Regions from separate parts of the Afipia sp. GW821-FHT14H12 genome, predicted to be linked through region 3. Evidence: predicted binding sites of a transcription regulator. Region 3 holds the regulator's gene; each other region holds the start of a gene.
What was found. Region 3 encodes LexA, which represses DNA repair genes until DNA is damaged. Its sites were predicted from a motif close to TGTTCNNNNTGTGTTCNG; they were not measured.
Positions count from the first base shown of each region.

Region 1 (5,261 bases), on a different contig from region 3:
CTATTCGCCCGCCTGCAGCTTTCGCGGCTGTACGGGGAACAGGCTCGGTGCCGGCGTGCCTTCCGCCCGCGGCGGGGGATCGTCATGCGTGGTGAAATCCAGTTCCTCGATCCGGCCCGCGCGCTTCTCGATCTTGTCGGCGGAAATCAGGATTTGGCGGACGTCCTCGTTCGCCTGGTTGAAATGGTTCTGCAGCTTCAGCACCCGCTCGCGCAGGCGGGCGAGGTCGTCCGACATGGTCATGACCTCGGTGCGGATCTGCCCCGCGGCATCGCGCATCCGCGCGTCCTTCATGATCTGCTGCATCACCTGGATCGCGAGCATCAACAGTGAGGGCGACACCAGCACGATGCGGGCGCGATAGGCCTTCTGCACCACGTCGTCGAAGCCGTCGTGAATCTCGGCATAGACGGATTCGGACGGCACGAACATCAAGGCTGTGTCCTGCGTCTCGCCGGGGATGAGATATTTGTCGGCGATGTCGGCGACATGCTTCATCACGTCCTGCCGCAGGCGCTGCGAGGCGAACTTGCGCTCGTCGTCGCTCTTGGCCTCGCGCAGCGCGGTGACGGCTTCGAGCGGAAACTTGGCATCGATGCACAGCGGCCGCTGGTCGGGCAGAAACACCACGCAATCCGGGCGTTTGTTGTTGGTCAGCGTGTGCTGGAACGCGAACGAGCCCTTCGGCAGGCCATCCTGTACGATGGCTTCCATGCGCGCCTGCCCGAACGCGCCGCGCGCCTGCTTATTGGCGAGCACGTCGCGCAGCGTCGTGACTTGGGTGGTGAGGTCGGTGAGATTCTTGTGCGCGTTGTCGATGATGCCGAGGCGCTCGTGCAGCGCGCGCAGGCTGTCCATGGTGTTGCGGGTGGTCTGCTCCATGGACTGGCCGACGCGGTGCGTCACCGAATCCAGCCGCTCGTTGACTGCGCGCGCCATCTCGGCCTGCCGCCCGACCAGCGCCTGTCCCATCTCGTGCACGCGCCCCGCGGCTTCGTTCTGGATGCGCAGCACTTCGCTCAGGCGCTCCTCCAGTTCGTCCGCGCGGATCGCCTGCGCCATGGCGAGGGCGGCGGTTTTGCGTCCCGAACGGGACATGATGAGCGCGATGATTGCGAGCAGGAGCAGCGCGAGCACGCCGAAGCCGAGCAGGGCAGCGCCGGTGCGAACGGGGACGTCCCCGATGGAAAACAAAATTTCATTCATTGCGGCACTGTAGCCCGATTCGCGGCGAAAATGGAACGAATAGGGAACATTTATGGTTAATAATGTCTTGATGCACCGGTTTTCCGCACTGGAAAGACAGTTGTTTTGAGGGCTCAATCGCCGTTTGACCCCGGCAGGCAGTCCGATTACATCGCGGGCATGGCCATTCGTGAAATCATCAGCATCCCGGACAAACGCCTGCGTCTTGTCTCAGAACCGGTCGACAAGATCACACCCGAAATCCGCGCGCTCGCCGAGGATATGTTCGAGACCATGTATGACGCGCCGGGCATTGGCCTTGCCGCCATTCAGGTGGCGGTGCCGCTGCGGCTCATCACCATGGACGTCTCCAAGAAGGAAGGTGAGAAGGTGCCGCGGGTCTTCATCAACCCGGAGATTCTGTCGAAGTCCGACGACGTTTCGGTGTACGAGGAAGGCTGCCTGTCGATCCCGGAATATTACGAGGAGGTGGAGCGGCCCGCATCCGTGCGTATCCGTTACATGGACCTCGACGGCAAGGTGCACGAGGAGGATGCGGAGGGGCTGTTCGCCACCTGCATCCAGCACGAGATCGATCACATCAACGGTGTTCTGTTCATCGACTACCTGTCCAAGCTCAAGCGCGATCGCGTGATGAAGAAGTTCACCAAGGCCGCGAAACTCGCGGCCAAATAACAGCGAGCCTCATGCCGCTTCGTCTGATCTTCATGGGCACGCCGGACTTCGCGGTGCCGACGCTGCGCGCGCTGCATGCGCACGGTCATGAGATCGTGGCGGTCTATACCCGTGTGGCGAAGCCTGCGGGGCGCGGGATGAAACTGCAGCCGACGCCGGTGGAGCAGGCGGCGCGTGAGCTCGGCCTTCCGGTGCTGACGCCATCGACGCTCAAGACCCCGGAGGCGGAAGCCGAGTTTCGTGCTCACAAGGCCGATGCCGCCGTGGTCGTCGCCTATGGCATGATCCTGCCCGAAAATATTCTCAACGCCGTGCCGCGCGGCTGCTTCAACCTTCATGCTTCGCTGTTGCCGCGCTGGCGCGGGGCCGCGCCGATCCAGCGCGCCATCATGACCGGCGATGCCTGCTCCGGCGCGATGGTGATGAAGATGGATGTCGGGTTAGATACCGGCGATGTGGCGATGACGGATCGCCTTCCAATCACCGATGCGATGACCGCGCAGGACCTGCACGACGCGCTCGCGCCGCGCGGTGCGAGCCTCATGGTGCAGGCGATGGCGGCGCTGGAACAGGGCGGTCTTGATCTCGTGCCGCAGGATGAAGCGGGCGTCACCTATGCCGCCAAGATCGGCAAGCTTGAGGCGAAGATCGACTGGGCGAAGCCCGCGCATGAGGTGCTGCGCCACATCCATGGCCTGTCGCCGTTTCCCGGCGCATGGTTCGAGATTGCGATTGAAGGCGTGCCTGTGCGCATCAAGGTGCTGCGCTGCGAGGTGGTGAAGCAATCGGGCACGCCGGGTGCGCTGCTCGACGAGCATCTGACGATCGCCTGCGGCAGCGGCGCGATCCGTCTGTTGCAGGTGCAGCGCGCGGGCAAGCAACCGATGACGGTGCCGGACTTCCTGCGCGGCACGCCGCTCGTGCCGCCCCTGGCTGTGATCTGATGCCGCGCTACAAGCTCATCATCGAATATGACGGCACGCCGTTCTGCGGCTGGCAGTATCAGGACAACGGCCCTTCGGTGCAGGGCGCGCTGGAAGAAGCGGTCATGGCGATGACCGGCAGTCGCGTCCGCGTGCACGGTGCGGGGCGTACCGATGCCGGCGTTCATGCGTTGGGGCAGGTCGCACATATCGATCTCGAGAAGACCTATCGCGCCGACCGGGTGCGTGACGCGCTGAATGCGCATGTGCGCCCGCATCCCATCGGGATTTTGTCGGCGGAGATCGTGCCGGAGACATTCGAGGCGCGGTTCTCGGCGCTGAAGCGCCATTACATCTATCGCATCAGCAATCGCCGGGCGAACCTCGCACTCGATGCCGGGCGCGCGTGGCGGGTGGCGCGGCCGCTTGATGTGGCGGCGATGAACGAAGCCGCGCAGGTGCTGATAGGCAAGCACGATTTCACCACGTTTCGCGATACCGAATGTCAGGCGAAGTCGCCGGACAAGACACTCGACCAGCTCGATGTCATCCGCGACGGTGATACCGTCAACATCGTCACCTCGGCGCGCTCGTTCCTGCACAGTCAGGTGCGCTCGATGGTCGGCTCGCTGGTCTGGGTTGGGCATGGCCGATGGACGGCGGCTGATATGCGCAAGGCGCTCGATGCACGCAACCGCGCCGCCTGCGGCCCCGTCGCGCCGCCGGACGGATTGTATCTGGTGAAGGTGGATTATTGAGTCCTTCTTACCTCTCTCCGCAAGTGCGGGGCGAGGAAGTCAGGCCGGTGCGATTTCCTTCATCGCGTCCCAGAACAAATCCTCGCCGTCTTTCACATTGTCCTGCCAGTGATCAGCGGCGTTGTCGTCGGCTTCATCGGTGATGAACTTGAACGCGCGCCACGGCAGCGAATGCCGCTGACAGACATGGGCGATGGCGTAAAGCTCCATGTCCACAATGTCGATCTTGTTCTCGACGAGCCACGGATCGGTTGTAGTGACGAAGCTGTCGCCGGTGCCGCAGGTCACACCTTTGTGCCCTGACGACAGGCGATCGATCTCCGGCGAGAACGGCGTGCGGCCGCGCGGCGCCAGCGGCATCGCCATCATGTCGCGCTGCACGGCATGGGCGACCTCGACGAGACCGTTGTGCATTTTGTGAATCTTGCCCGCGGTGCCGTAGTTGACGACGAGACGCGGGCGCAGCACAAGCAGCGCGAGCGTCGCGGCACTCGCCGCATTGACCTTGCCGACGCCGGTGTAGATCACTTCGACGCCCTCCGGCGCGCGTGCTTTGTCGAGTTCGTCGTCGATGGCGGTGAGGACGAGGATGTTGCCGCTCATGCGCGCGCCCTCACTTGAAATAGCGATCCAGCACGCTGCGATAGATTTTCGTCAGCGCCTCGATGTCGGCGACCGGCGTGCGCTCGTCGATCTGGTGCATGGTCTGGCCGACGAGGCCGAATTCGAGCACCGGGCAGTAATGAACGATGAAGCGCGCATCCGACGTGCCGCCGCCGGTATCGAGCTTCGGCCGCCGCTTGGTCACCTCTTCGATGGCAGCGACGACGAGATCGGTGAAGGGGCCGGGCTGCGTCAGGAAGGCGTCGGCGTTCGACGGCTCCCATTCGACGCGCGCGGTGGTGTGGTTGCCGGAGAGCTTTTCGACGCGACCCTCGATCAGCGCGCGCAGCGAATCCTGCGTGCGGTAGTCGTTGTGGCGGATATTGAAGCGCGCCCGCGCCTGAGCGGGGATCACGTTCCATGCCGGGTTGCCGGTGTCGATGGAGAGAAACTCCAGATTCGACGGCGGAAAGTGATCGGTGCCATGATCGAGCGGATCGGCGTTCAGTGCGCTGACCAGAGCTGCGATGTCGGGCAGCGGATTATGCGCGCGGTCGGGATAGGCGACATGGCCCTGCTTGCCCTCGACGATCAGCGTGCCTGATAGCGAGCCGCGACGCCCGACCTTGATGCAGTCGCCGAGCGCATTGACGTTGCTCGGTTCGCCCAGCACGCAATGATCGAACTTTTCGCCGCGCTTCGCCGCCCAGTCGAGCAGCTTCACCGTGCCGTTGACGGCGGGACCTTCCTCGTCGCCGGTGATGAGAAAAGAAATCGAGCCCTTTGGCTGGCCGCCGTTCGCTTGCAGATAATCCAGCACGGCGGCGACCGAACAGGCGATGGCGCCCTTCATGTCGACCGCGCCGCGGCCATAGAGCACGCCGCCGTCCACATCGCCCGCGAATGCATCGTGCGACCATGCTTTGTCGTCGCCCGGCGGCACCACGTCGGTGTGGCCCGCGAAGGTGATGTGCGGGGCAGCGGTGCCGATGCGGGCATAGAGGTTGTCGGTGTCGGCCGCGCCCGGCTCGGTGAAGGTGAGGCGATGGGTTTCGAAACCGGCGTCCTTCAGGAGCTTTTCAAGAACGCCGAGCGC
Region 1 is NZ_JBXAOZ010000001.1:1,146,665-1,151,925, forward strand. It holds gene AC1RNA_RS05700 (DNA recombination protein RmuC) at 1-1,206, opposite strand; gene def (peptide deformylase) at 1,366-1,881, shown strand; gene fmt (methionyl-tRNA formyltransferase) at 1,893-2,825, shown strand; gene truA (tRNA pseudouridine(38-40) synthase TruA) at 2,825-3,562, shown strand; gene AC1RNA_RS05720 (phosphorylase family protein) at 3,602-4,165, opposite strand; gene dapE (succinyl-diaminopimelate desuccinylase) at 4,176-5,261, opposite strand, start outside.
Region 1: the regulator LexA is predicted to act here: its motif matches at 1,238-1,255, upstream of AC1RNA_RS05700 (DNA recombination protein RmuC).

Region 2 (5,261 bases), on a different contig from region 3:
AGACCGGCTCCTTGATCGGCCCGGACACCATGACGGACCGATCTGGAGCCAAATTCAGACTTCTTGGCGACCACCATACGGGAAAACGAAGAATTTGTGACCCCTGCGAATTTCCAAGCCTTTGGAATTCTAAGCTTTGGATTCTGAAGCTTTTGAAATTCTGAAGTCTGGATCGTTCATTCCTTGCGCGTGCAGCAAGACGATTCCGCGCGGACAGGCTACACTGACCTCATGTCTCGCCCGTCCCCCCGCCCGGATACCGACACCACCGCCGTTTCGCGACAGATTCTGGTGGCGGGGCACGCCATCATCGTTCCGAAAGCGCCACCGGGACTGTATCTCGCCGCCACGCCGATCGGCAATCTCGGCGACATCACGCTGCGCGCGCTGGAGACACTGGCGGGCAGCGACGTGATCTGCTGCGAGGACACCCGCGTCACCCGCAAGCTCCTGGACCGCTACGGCATCACCGTGCCGCTGTCGCCCTATCACGAGCACAACGCGGCAGCGATGCGGCCGAAGATTCTCGCGCGCCTCGCGCAAGGGGAGTCGGTCACGCTGGTGTCGGATGCCGGCACGCCGCTGATTTCCGATCCTGGCTTCAAGCTGGTGCGCGAGGCCTGCGCCGTGGGCTTCGCGGTTCACGCGCTGCCGGGCCCTTCCTCAATTCTCGCAGCGCTGTCGGTCGCGGCATTGCCGACCGACCGTTTCTTCTTCGAGGGCTTCCTGCCCGCCAAGGAAGGCGCGCGCCGCAACCGCATCACCGAGCTGGCGCGGATCGGCGTCACACTGGTGCTGTTCGAATCCGGCGCGCGGGTGCAGGACTCTTTGCGCGATCTCGCCGACATTCTTGGGGCCCGCGATATCGCGATCTGCCGCGAGATGACCAAGCTGCACGAGGATATCCGCCGCTTCTCGCTTGCAGATGTCGACGCGCAGGCTGCCCAACTGGAAACGCGCGGCGAATTCGTGCTGGTGATCGGCCCGCCCTCGGAAGACACCGGACGCATGAGCGAGGATCAGCTCGACGCGCTTTTGCGCGAGCAGCTTGCGCATGGCAGCGTCAAGGATGCGGTTGCCGCCGCGGTCGAACTGTCGGGCCATCCGCGCCGCGAGGTTTATGCGCGCGCGCTGGCGCTGGCTCACAAGGATGAGCCCGAATGAGCGCGCCGCCCGACAATCCTGCAGCCGAGCGCGTCACCGCATTTCAGACCGGCCTGTCCGCCGAGCGGCGCGCTTGTCTCTATCTCAGTGCAAAAGGCTACCGCGTCCTGGCGCGGCGCTACCGCACGCCGCATGGCGAGATCGACGTGGTGGCAAAGCGGCGCGCAACGCTGGCGTTCGTCGAGGTGAAGGCGCGCAACACGCTCGACGATGCCGCCTATAGCGTCACGCCGCGCCAGCAGCAGCGCATCGCCGCCGCAGCCTCGCTCTGGCTCGCCGCGCATCCCGACCATGCAAATCTGGACTGCCGTTTCGACGTGATATTGATTGCGCCGAGGCGGCTTCCGCGCCATCTGGAAGCAGCGTTCGAGACTTCCTCTTTCTGATTATCGATTCATCCCACAGCCGGACCGACCATGACCTTGAAAGTTGCCGTTCAGATGGACCCGATCGCGCGCATCAACGTGCGCGGCGATTCGACCTTCGCGATGTTGCTGGAAGCGCAGAAGCGCGGGCACGAATTATTCTATTACACGCCCGAGCGTCTCTCGCTGTCAGGCAAGGATGTGGTGGCCTTCGTGCAGCCGCTTCAGGTGCGCGACGAACCCGGCAATCATTTCACGCTCGGCGAAGCCAAACGCACCAACATGCAATCCTTCGACGTGGTGCTGTTGCGGCAGGACCCGCCGTTCGATCTCGCCTACGTCACCACCACGCATCTGCTCGAGCGCATCCATCCCAAGACGCTGGTGGTGAACGATCCCACGAGCGTGCGCGATGCGCCGGAAAAAATCTTCGTGATGGAATTTTCCGACCTGATGACGCCGACGCTGATTTCGCGCGACAAGGAGGAGATCGAGCTGTTCCGCAAGGAGCATGGCGACGTGGTGTTCAAGCCGCTCTACGGCCACGGCGGTGCGGCCGTGTTCAGGATCGCCGCGCAGGACATGAATTTCGGTTCGCTCTACGACCTGTTCTCGGTGACCTTCCGCGAGCCGTGGGTGGTGCAGAAATTCCTGCCCGGCGTGAAGGCAGGCGACAAGCGCATCATCCTCGTGGACGGCGAATTCGCGGGCGCCATCAACCGCGTCCCGGCGCCGGATGACCTACGCTCGAACATGGTGCGCGGCGGTGCCGCGAAGGCGACCGACCTCACCCCCCGCGAGCGCGAGATCTGCGAGCGCGTCGGCCCCAGCCTGAAGGAAAAAGGCCTGCTGTTCGTGGGCCTTGACGTGATCGACGGCCATCTCACCGAGATCAACGTCACCTCGCCCACCGGTATCCGCGCCATCGCCAATCTCGGCGGGCCGGACATCGCCGCCCATATCTGGAATGCCATCGAGGCCCGGCGACGATAGGTTTTTTCGATCCCCCTTTAAGGAATTACTGATAATCATCTGCCAGATTGTTGCCCGCCTTTACCTTGGGTTTATTGCTGGTAAGCGGCGTCGTCTTCAATTGCAGATTGTTGATTTATGTCCCTCGAGGTTTTCAGCGGCACATCGATTCCGCGCGAGCTCACGACGGCCGCGATGGAATTCCTGTGGGCCAAATGGAAAACCCTGCAAGCCACCGGCGACCTGACATTGCAGCGTCTCACCGAGGAATCGAGTTATCCGCTGCGTGAGAACCTCGTTTACCTGATGACCGCGGGCGACGACTTCGTCTACACCTATGTCGGCGAAGCCGTGCAAAAGGCGATCGGCCGCGACCGCGCCGGGGTCCTGTTGTCGGCCAGCGGCAATCCGATGAGCCGCGAATATGCACAGGTCTATCGCAAGGTCGCCGACAGCCTGATCCCCGCCTGCCTGCGCTACACGCTGCCGACCTCGCAGAACGGCAAGATCTGGCAGCGCCTGGTGCTACCCGTGCCGGTCGGCGACGCCGCCGTCTGCATCGTGGTCTATTCGGAACTGATCGATCATCACCGGGAAGTCTACGACCAGCTTTTCAAGACCGCGCCGGACGCCATGGTGGTGGCCTGCCCGATTGCCAACGATGTCGGCCACACCAAGGATGGCTGGGTCATCATGATGAATGATCGCGCTCGCGAGATGCTGAACTTCACCGGCAGCATCGGCAATCTGCGCCTCTCCCAGGTGCCGCAATTCGCCAGGATCGACGTCTGGGGCCGGCTCTATGGCCCCAAGGCTGCCAGTGAGGCGATCCCGATTCCCGCCGCCGATTTCGATATCGAGCTGATGCGCTTTCCGCACGTCTTTGGGCTGAAACTGCGGCCCAAGGTGCCGAACCTCGCGGCAGGGAATGTGACTCTGGCGCCTGCCCTGACCTGAGCCTTTTAGGTCACACAATCCACATTTGTTCTTTTAATGTTCTTGCACTGATCTACCAAAAGGGTAGAGTTCCACCAGCTAGTCCCGGCGAGGTGGGCTTCTGATGGTTCAGCACGTCTCCACCATGGCGTTTGAGGGCATCGAGGCGAGCGCCGTCGATGTGCAGGTTCAGGTCGCGCCGGGGCTGCCCGCTTTCTCCATCGTCGGGCTGCCGGACAAGGCCGTCTCCGAAGCCCGCGAGCGGGTCCGCGCGGCGCTGATCGCCTCGGGCCTTGCGCTGCCCGCGCGCCGCATCACCGTCAATCTCGCCCCCGCCGACCTGCCGAAGGAAGGCAGCCATTACGACCTTCCCATTGCACTCGGCCTGATGGCGGCAATCGGCGCGATCCCCGCCGACGCATTGTCGGATTTTACCGTGCTCGGCGAGCTCGGCCTCGACGGCTCAATCGCGCCGGTCGCGGGCGTACTGCCCGCCGCGATCGGCGCCAATGCGCGCGACCATGGCCTGATCTGCCCTGCGGCCTGCGGCGCGGAAGCCGCGTGGGCGAGCCCCGAGCTTGAGATCATCGCCGCCGCCTCGCTGATCCAGATCGCCAACCACTTCAAGGGCACGCAGGTGCTGTCGCGGCCCCAACCCAGAATCGCCGAACAGGCGAGCGAGACGCTCGACCTGCGCGACATCAAGGGCCAGGAAAGCGCGAAGCGTGCACTCGAAATCGCCGCCGCGGGCGGGCATCATCTCCTGATGATCGGTGCCGCCGGTGCGGGCAAGTCGATGCTCGCCGCGCGTCTGCCCTCGATCCTGCCGCCGCTGTCGCCATCCGAGCTTCTGGAAATTTCGATGATCGCTTCCGTCGCCGGACAGATCAACGGCGGCGCGCTGACCTCAAAACGGCCATTTCGCACGCCGCATCACTCCGCGAGCATGGCAGCCCTCACCGGCGGCGGCATGCGCGCGAAGCCCGGCGAGATTTCGCTCGCCCATCACGGCGTGCTGTTTCTCGACGAGCTGCCGGAATTCGACGCGCGCGTGCTCGACTCGCTGCGTCAGCCGCTGGAAAACGGCGAAGTCTCGGTGTCGCGCGCCAATCATCGCCTGACCTATCCCGCCCGCTTCATGCTGGTGGCGGCAATGAATCCGTGCCGCTGCGGCCATGCCTATGAGCCGGGTTATTCCTGCAAGCGCGGGCGCGTCGATCGTTGCAGCGCCGATTATCAGGCACGTCTGTCGGGGCCGCTGCTCGACCGCATCGATCTGCGCATCGAAGTGCCTGCGGTGACCGCCGCCGATCTGATTTTGCCGCCGCCTACGGAGGGATCGCGCGAGGTCGCGGCCCGCGTCGCCGCCGCGCGCGACATTCAACTCAAGCGCTATGCGGCGCTCGGCCTGCCGCACATCCGCACCAATTCGGAAGCGCCCGCGTCCGTGCTGGAGGAGATCGCGACGCTCGATACACAGGGTAGCACGCTGCTGCGCGAAGCCGCCGATAGCATGCGGTTGTCCGCGCGCGGCTATCATCGCGTGCTGCGGGTGGCGCGCACGCTCGCCGACCTCGACGGCGCGGACAAAATCGGCCGCGTGCATCTCGCCGAAGCGTTGTCGTACCGCATGCTGGCCGAAGATCTGCAGCGCGCCGCCTGATAACGCGAAAGTAACGATCGCTCTTTACAGTTTGCCAACCATGGCCGCAGTCCGGCCTGTTGTTTTGTAAGCGTTGAGTAGCGTCATGTTGCACTTCCGGATGCTGGCGTCAGCCATTCCCCTTCTTGCCGTCGGCATTCTGGCTGGCGGGCAGTTCACCT
Region 2 is NZ_JBXAOZ010000001.1:839,030-844,290, forward strand. It holds gene rsmI (16S rRNA (cytidine(1402)-2'-O)-methyltransferase) at 232-1,164, shown strand; gene AC1RNA_RS04160 (YraN family protein) at 1,161-1,550, shown strand; gene gshB (glutathione synthase) at 1,581-2,522, shown strand; gene AC1RNA_RS04170 (hypothetical protein) at 2,640-3,458, shown strand; gene AC1RNA_RS04175 (YifB family Mg chelatase-like AAA ATPase) at 3,562-5,100, shown strand; gene AC1RNA_RS04180 (hypothetical protein) at 5,186-5,261, shown strand, end outside.
Region 2: the regulator LexA is predicted to act here: its motif matches at 3,485-3,502, upstream of AC1RNA_RS04175 (YifB family Mg chelatase-like AAA ATPase).

Region 3 (5,261 bases):
CGCTGAAGAAGTTCTTCCGTCTCGCGCCGGGGCGCGAGGTGCGGCTGCGCTATGCCTATTTCATCACCTGCCGCGAGGTTATCAAGAACACGGCGGGCGAGGTGATCGAGTTGCGCTGCACGTATGATCCGGCAACGCGCGGCGGCAACGCGCCTGACGGCCGCAAGGTGAAGGCGACGATCCACTGGGTCAGCGCCGCTGCGGCGGTGCCGGCGGAAGTTCGTGTCTACGACAATCTGTTCGCGACCCCGCAGCCGGAGGCGGGCAATTTCGCCGCGCAGCTCAATCCGAATTCGCTGGAAACGCTGACGGGCTGCAAGGTCGAGCCTGCATTCAAGAGCGAGGCGGCGGATGGTGCGGTGCAGTTCGAGCGGCAGGGCTATTTCGTCCGCGACCGCGACTCGACGCCCGACCGGCTGGTGTTTAACCGCACCGTCGGCCTGCGCGACAGCTACGCCAAGGTTACGGGCTAACCGGCTGTCGGATTCTGCATCCGTTCCCGTGTCGGGGTCTGATCGCCTCCGCTAGCATGGCGGTGGGATAGCCGACACACGGGCGGCGGAATGGCGGACAGGGGCCGGGAGCAGGAAAGGCCGCGCGCGGGCAGGGCCATCGCATGGCCGACGCGCGAGACAGCGATCGCGTCTACTTTCCCTGGGCGCTGGTGGCGCTCGCTCACGGAATCGAATCTCAACTGGATACGCGCCGAGACTGGTCCCGGCCGGTTGCTGCCATGGATTCCGGTCGCTTTCGGCGCAGGCATCGCACTCTATTTCACGGCTGCGCGCGAGCCGATGGCGGCGGTTGTCGCGCCGGTCGCGGGACTGGCGTGTCTGCTTGCGCTGGCCGTGCGGCGAAGGCCGATGTTTCCCTATATCGCGTTGTTTGCGGCGCTGCTTGCCGGCTTTGCCACCGCGACGCTGAAGACTGCATACGTCTCGCACGCGGTGCTGCTGACCCCGGTGGGTTCGGCGACGCTGGAAGGCTTTGTCGAGACGCATGAAGAACGCGAGCGCGCCGACCGCTTCATGCTGCGGGTTGAGAAAATGGAAGCGCGCGGCGCGCCGCGCTTGCAGCGGGTCAGGTTATCGGTGCGCAAGGGCACGGCGCCTGCGGTCGGCAGCTATGTGACGCTGAAGGCGAGGTTGTTGCCGCCGCTGCGGCCGCTTCGCCCCGGTGGCTACGATTTTGCGCGAGACATGTATTTTCAGGGCATCGGCGCATCCGGTTTCGCGCTCGGAACGATCAGGACACAGGACACGCCGAAGCAAGGCGACTGGCGGTTGCGTTATGCGGCGTTGATGCAGGGTTTGCGTGACGCCGTGGACGCACGCATTCGCACGGTCTTGAGCGGCGACCAGCGCGCAATTGCAACCGCACTTCTCACCGGCCGGCGCGATGCGATCTCGACGACGAACAACGATGCACTGTTTGTCTCTGGGCTCGGCCATGTGCTGTCGATCTCCGGTTATCACATGGCGGTGGTCGCGGGCGTAGTGTTCTTCGCGATCCGCGCGCTGCTGGCGCTGAGCCCGATGTTGAGCACGCGCTATGCGATCAAGAAATGGGCCGCACTGGCGGCGTTGATCGCGGCGCTGTTCTATCTGCTGCTATCGGGTGCGGAGGTCGCGACACAGCGCTCCTTCTATATGACGGCGCTGGTGCTGGTCGCGGTGATGGCGGACCGTCGCGCGATCACGTTTCGCACGCTGGCGCTGGCCGCCATGCTGGTGTTGCTGATCGCCCCGGAGGCGCTGGTGCATCCCAGTTTTCAAATGTCGTTTGCTGCAACGCTTGGGCTTGTCGTGCTGGCGCAGATCGGGATGCCGCAATGGTTTGCCGCGAGCGACGATAGCAACCTCGGGCGCTTCGCTGCCTGGGGTGGACGCGAGCTTGTGGTGCTGGCGCTCGCGTCGTTTGTCGCGGGCCTTGCTACCACGCCTTATGCCGCGTTTCATTTCCACCGGATCGCGCCTTACGGCGTCATCGCCAATCTGGTCGCGATGCCAGTGGTGTCGGGGCTGGTGATGCCAGCCGGCTTGCTCGGGATCGTGGCCATTCCGTTCGGTTTCGACAGCCTGTTCTGGCACCTGATGGGTGTCGGCATCGACTGGATGATCTTCGTGTCGCAATGGGTAGCGGCGTTGCCGGGTGCGTTCGGCCGCGTTCATACCTTTAGCATCGGGCCGCTGATCGTCATGAGCGGCGGCATCGTCGTGCTCGGTCTGTTGCGCTCGCCGCTGCGCTGGGCAGGAGTGGGGTTGATCGGTTGCGGCGTGGTATGGGCGGCTGTTGTGACGGAGCCCGACATCCTGATCGCGAGCGATGCATCGAGCGTCGCGGTGCGCGGCAAGGATAGCCGTTTGCGCATCATGCACACTGCGAAGAATGTCTTTGTTTGGCGCGAGTGGCTGGCGGCCGATGCCGATCCGCGCGCCGTCACCGACCCGAGCATTGCGCAAGGCGTCTCGTGCGACGAGGAGGGCTGCGTGGTCGAGGGGAAAGAGGGCGATCTGATCGCGCTGACGAGACAGCCAGAGGCACTGGTCGATGATTGCGCGCAGGCCAAAATCCTCATCACGCCATATCAGACGCCCGCCGATTGCGCCGCCCGCGTTTTCTATCGCGACGATCTGCGTGGGCTGGGCGGCGTTGCATTAAAAAGAACGGCGCAGGGCTACAGCATCACTATGAGTGAGCCTGAGGGTGTGGACCGGCCATGGGCTCCCGCGATGGCATCCGCCCGCGTGCGGACTAATGCCGCAGCAAGGCATGGAGCGACCTCGAAATCCGTCGATGCGACGCCGCCGGAGACCGAGCAGGAGGCCGCCGACTGAGCGGTGGCGGTCCTAGTATTTCCGGTAAAGCCCGATCAGCTTGCCCTGGATGCGGACACGGTTGGGCGGCAGGATGCGGACCTCATAGGCGGCGTTGGCAGGCTCCAGAGCAATGGAGGCCCCGCGGCGGCGGAAACGCTTCAGAGTCGCTTCCTCCTCGTCGATCAGCGCCACGACGATGTCGCCGGTATCGGCATTCTCGTTGCGCTGGATCAGCGCCATGTCGCCGTCGAGGATGCCGGCTTCCACCATCGAATCGCCGCGCACTTCGAGCGCGTAATGCTCGCCGGAGCCGAGCATATCGGGCGGCACGCTGATGGTGTGGCTGCGGGTCTGCAGCGCCTCGATCGGAGTACCAGCGGCGATGCGCCCCATCACCGGGACCGCGACGGGCTGCTCGCCACTTTCATCGAAACCGCCAGGAACAGTGCTGCGCACCTTGCCGAGATTGCCTTCGATCACGCTGGGGGTGAAACCGCGCCGGGCGCCGCTGCTGGCGACGGGCTCGGGCAGCTTGATGACCTCGATGGCGCGGGCGCGGTTGGCGAGCCTGCGGATGAAGCCGCGCTCTTCCAACGCCGTGATAAGCCGGTGGATGCCGGACTTCGACCGCAAGTCGAGGGCATCCTTCATCTCATCGAAGGAAGGCGGAACGCCGCTTTCCTTCAGCCGCTCGTTGATGAAGCGCAGCAGTTCATATTGTTTGCGTGTCAGCATCCGGCGCAGCCCTCAATCTCATCGTCCAGCGGATAGTCATGTTCAAGCGGGTCATCACCCGTTTCCTCGGCCGCCTGTTTGTTCACGACAGGTGCCAGACTCACTCGAAACAAATCATGAACATACACTATATGTTCCATACATGTTCTGCAATAGTTAAATTCTTATGAATCCGAAGGCGCTGTTTTTAGGAAATCATGCCGGAATGGACCGGAAGTCGTATTTGGCCCCCGGGTGTAGCGGCGCACGCCTTTGAGCGACGCCCAAGGCGCTGCTCATCTGATCGCGCAATGCTGCCCATGCGATGGCTTCGATATCTTCTAATTCCAGAAGGGAATGTTCGGTTGAGGGCCTCGTGGCAACCGCCTACGTCTTCGCGTGATGCGATGAGCAGTAGGAGAGATGTCGATGGCAGATCACGACGGGCCTGAACCGATGCAGGCCGAGATCGATCACCACCTGATGGCGACGTTTTGCCGGACGCTCGACAGTTCCGCGGTGCCTCCGATGACGGTGATGCGGATGATGGCTTCCGCGCTCGGCGCGATCTATCGGCAGTCTTCCGCCACGCATCATGCACAGGAATGCCCTTGCGGCTGGCAGCCATTGCCATCTGATGTCGACATATTGCTGGCGGAAATTGAAGCCGCTGCCCGCCGCCCGCCCGTTCCTGACCTTTCGAACATGCAGATCGTCGGCAGAGCATAAATGACTCGCTCCGCCTTTCGAAAATGGTTCTGGGTCCATAAATGGGCCAGTCTGATTTGCACGGCATTTCTGCTAGTGATCTGTATCACCGGTCTGCCGCTGATATTCGGCGAGGAGATCGAGCATCTGCTCGATACTGATCCACCTTATGCGTCGCTGCCCGCGGATACGCCCAGCGCCAATCTGGATGGGATCGTCGCCAAGAGCCGGCAGATGTATCCTGACGAGATCGTCGTCTCGACGTTCATGGACGACGACGAGCCCAAGGTCATCGTTACGATGGCGCCGTCATGGGAAGCATTTAAGGCCAACCGTAAGGTGGCGCACTGGATCAAATACGACGCGCGCACGGCGCAGGTGATCCGGCAGTCGAAGCCGCTGACCGAGGAAAGCCCGACCTTCCTCGGGCTGATGCTTACGCTGCACAGGGATATGTTCGCGGGCCTTCCCGGCGAATTGTTCCTGGGCACGATGGGTTTTCTGTTCGTCGTCGCGATTGTCTCGGGGATCGCGGTCTATGGTCCGTTCATGCGCAAGCTCGATTTCGCCACCGTGCGCGCGGATCGCTCGCCGCGCCTGAAATGGCTCGATCTGCATAACATGATCGGCGTCGTGACGCTGGCCTGGGCGCTCGTGGTCGGCGCGACCGGAGTCATCAACGAACTGTCGAAGCCGATGTTCATGCTGTGGCAGAACACGGACGTGCGCGCGATGCTCGAACCCTTCGAGGGCCAGACCACGCCGGCCGCTTCTGAGATGAGTTCGGTGCAGCAGGCGCTGGAGACGGCGCAGGCGGCCGTGCCTGACATGCGCATCACCAGCGTGGTGTTTCCCGGCTCGCAGTTCGGTTCGCCGTTTCATTATCTCTTTTGGGCGAAGGGCAAGGAGCCGCTGACATCGCGGCTGTTCAGTCCGGTGATGATTGATGCCCGCGGCGGCAAGCTACAGGCGGTGGTCGAGATGCCGTGGTATCTGCGTGCGCTGGAAGTGTCGCGGCCG
Region 3 is NZ_JBXAOZ010000005.1:69,659-74,919, forward strand. It holds gene AC1RNA_RS16815 (glutamine--tRNA ligase/YqeY domain fusion protein) at 1-473, shown strand, start outside; gene AC1RNA_RS16820 (ComEC/Rec2 family competence protein) at 564-2,837, shown strand; gene lexA (transcriptional repressor LexA) at 2,850-3,554, opposite strand; gene AC1RNA_RS16830 (hypothetical protein) at 3,963-4,262, shown strand; gene AC1RNA_RS16835 (PepSY-associated TM helix domain-containing protein) at 4,263-5,261, shown strand, end outside.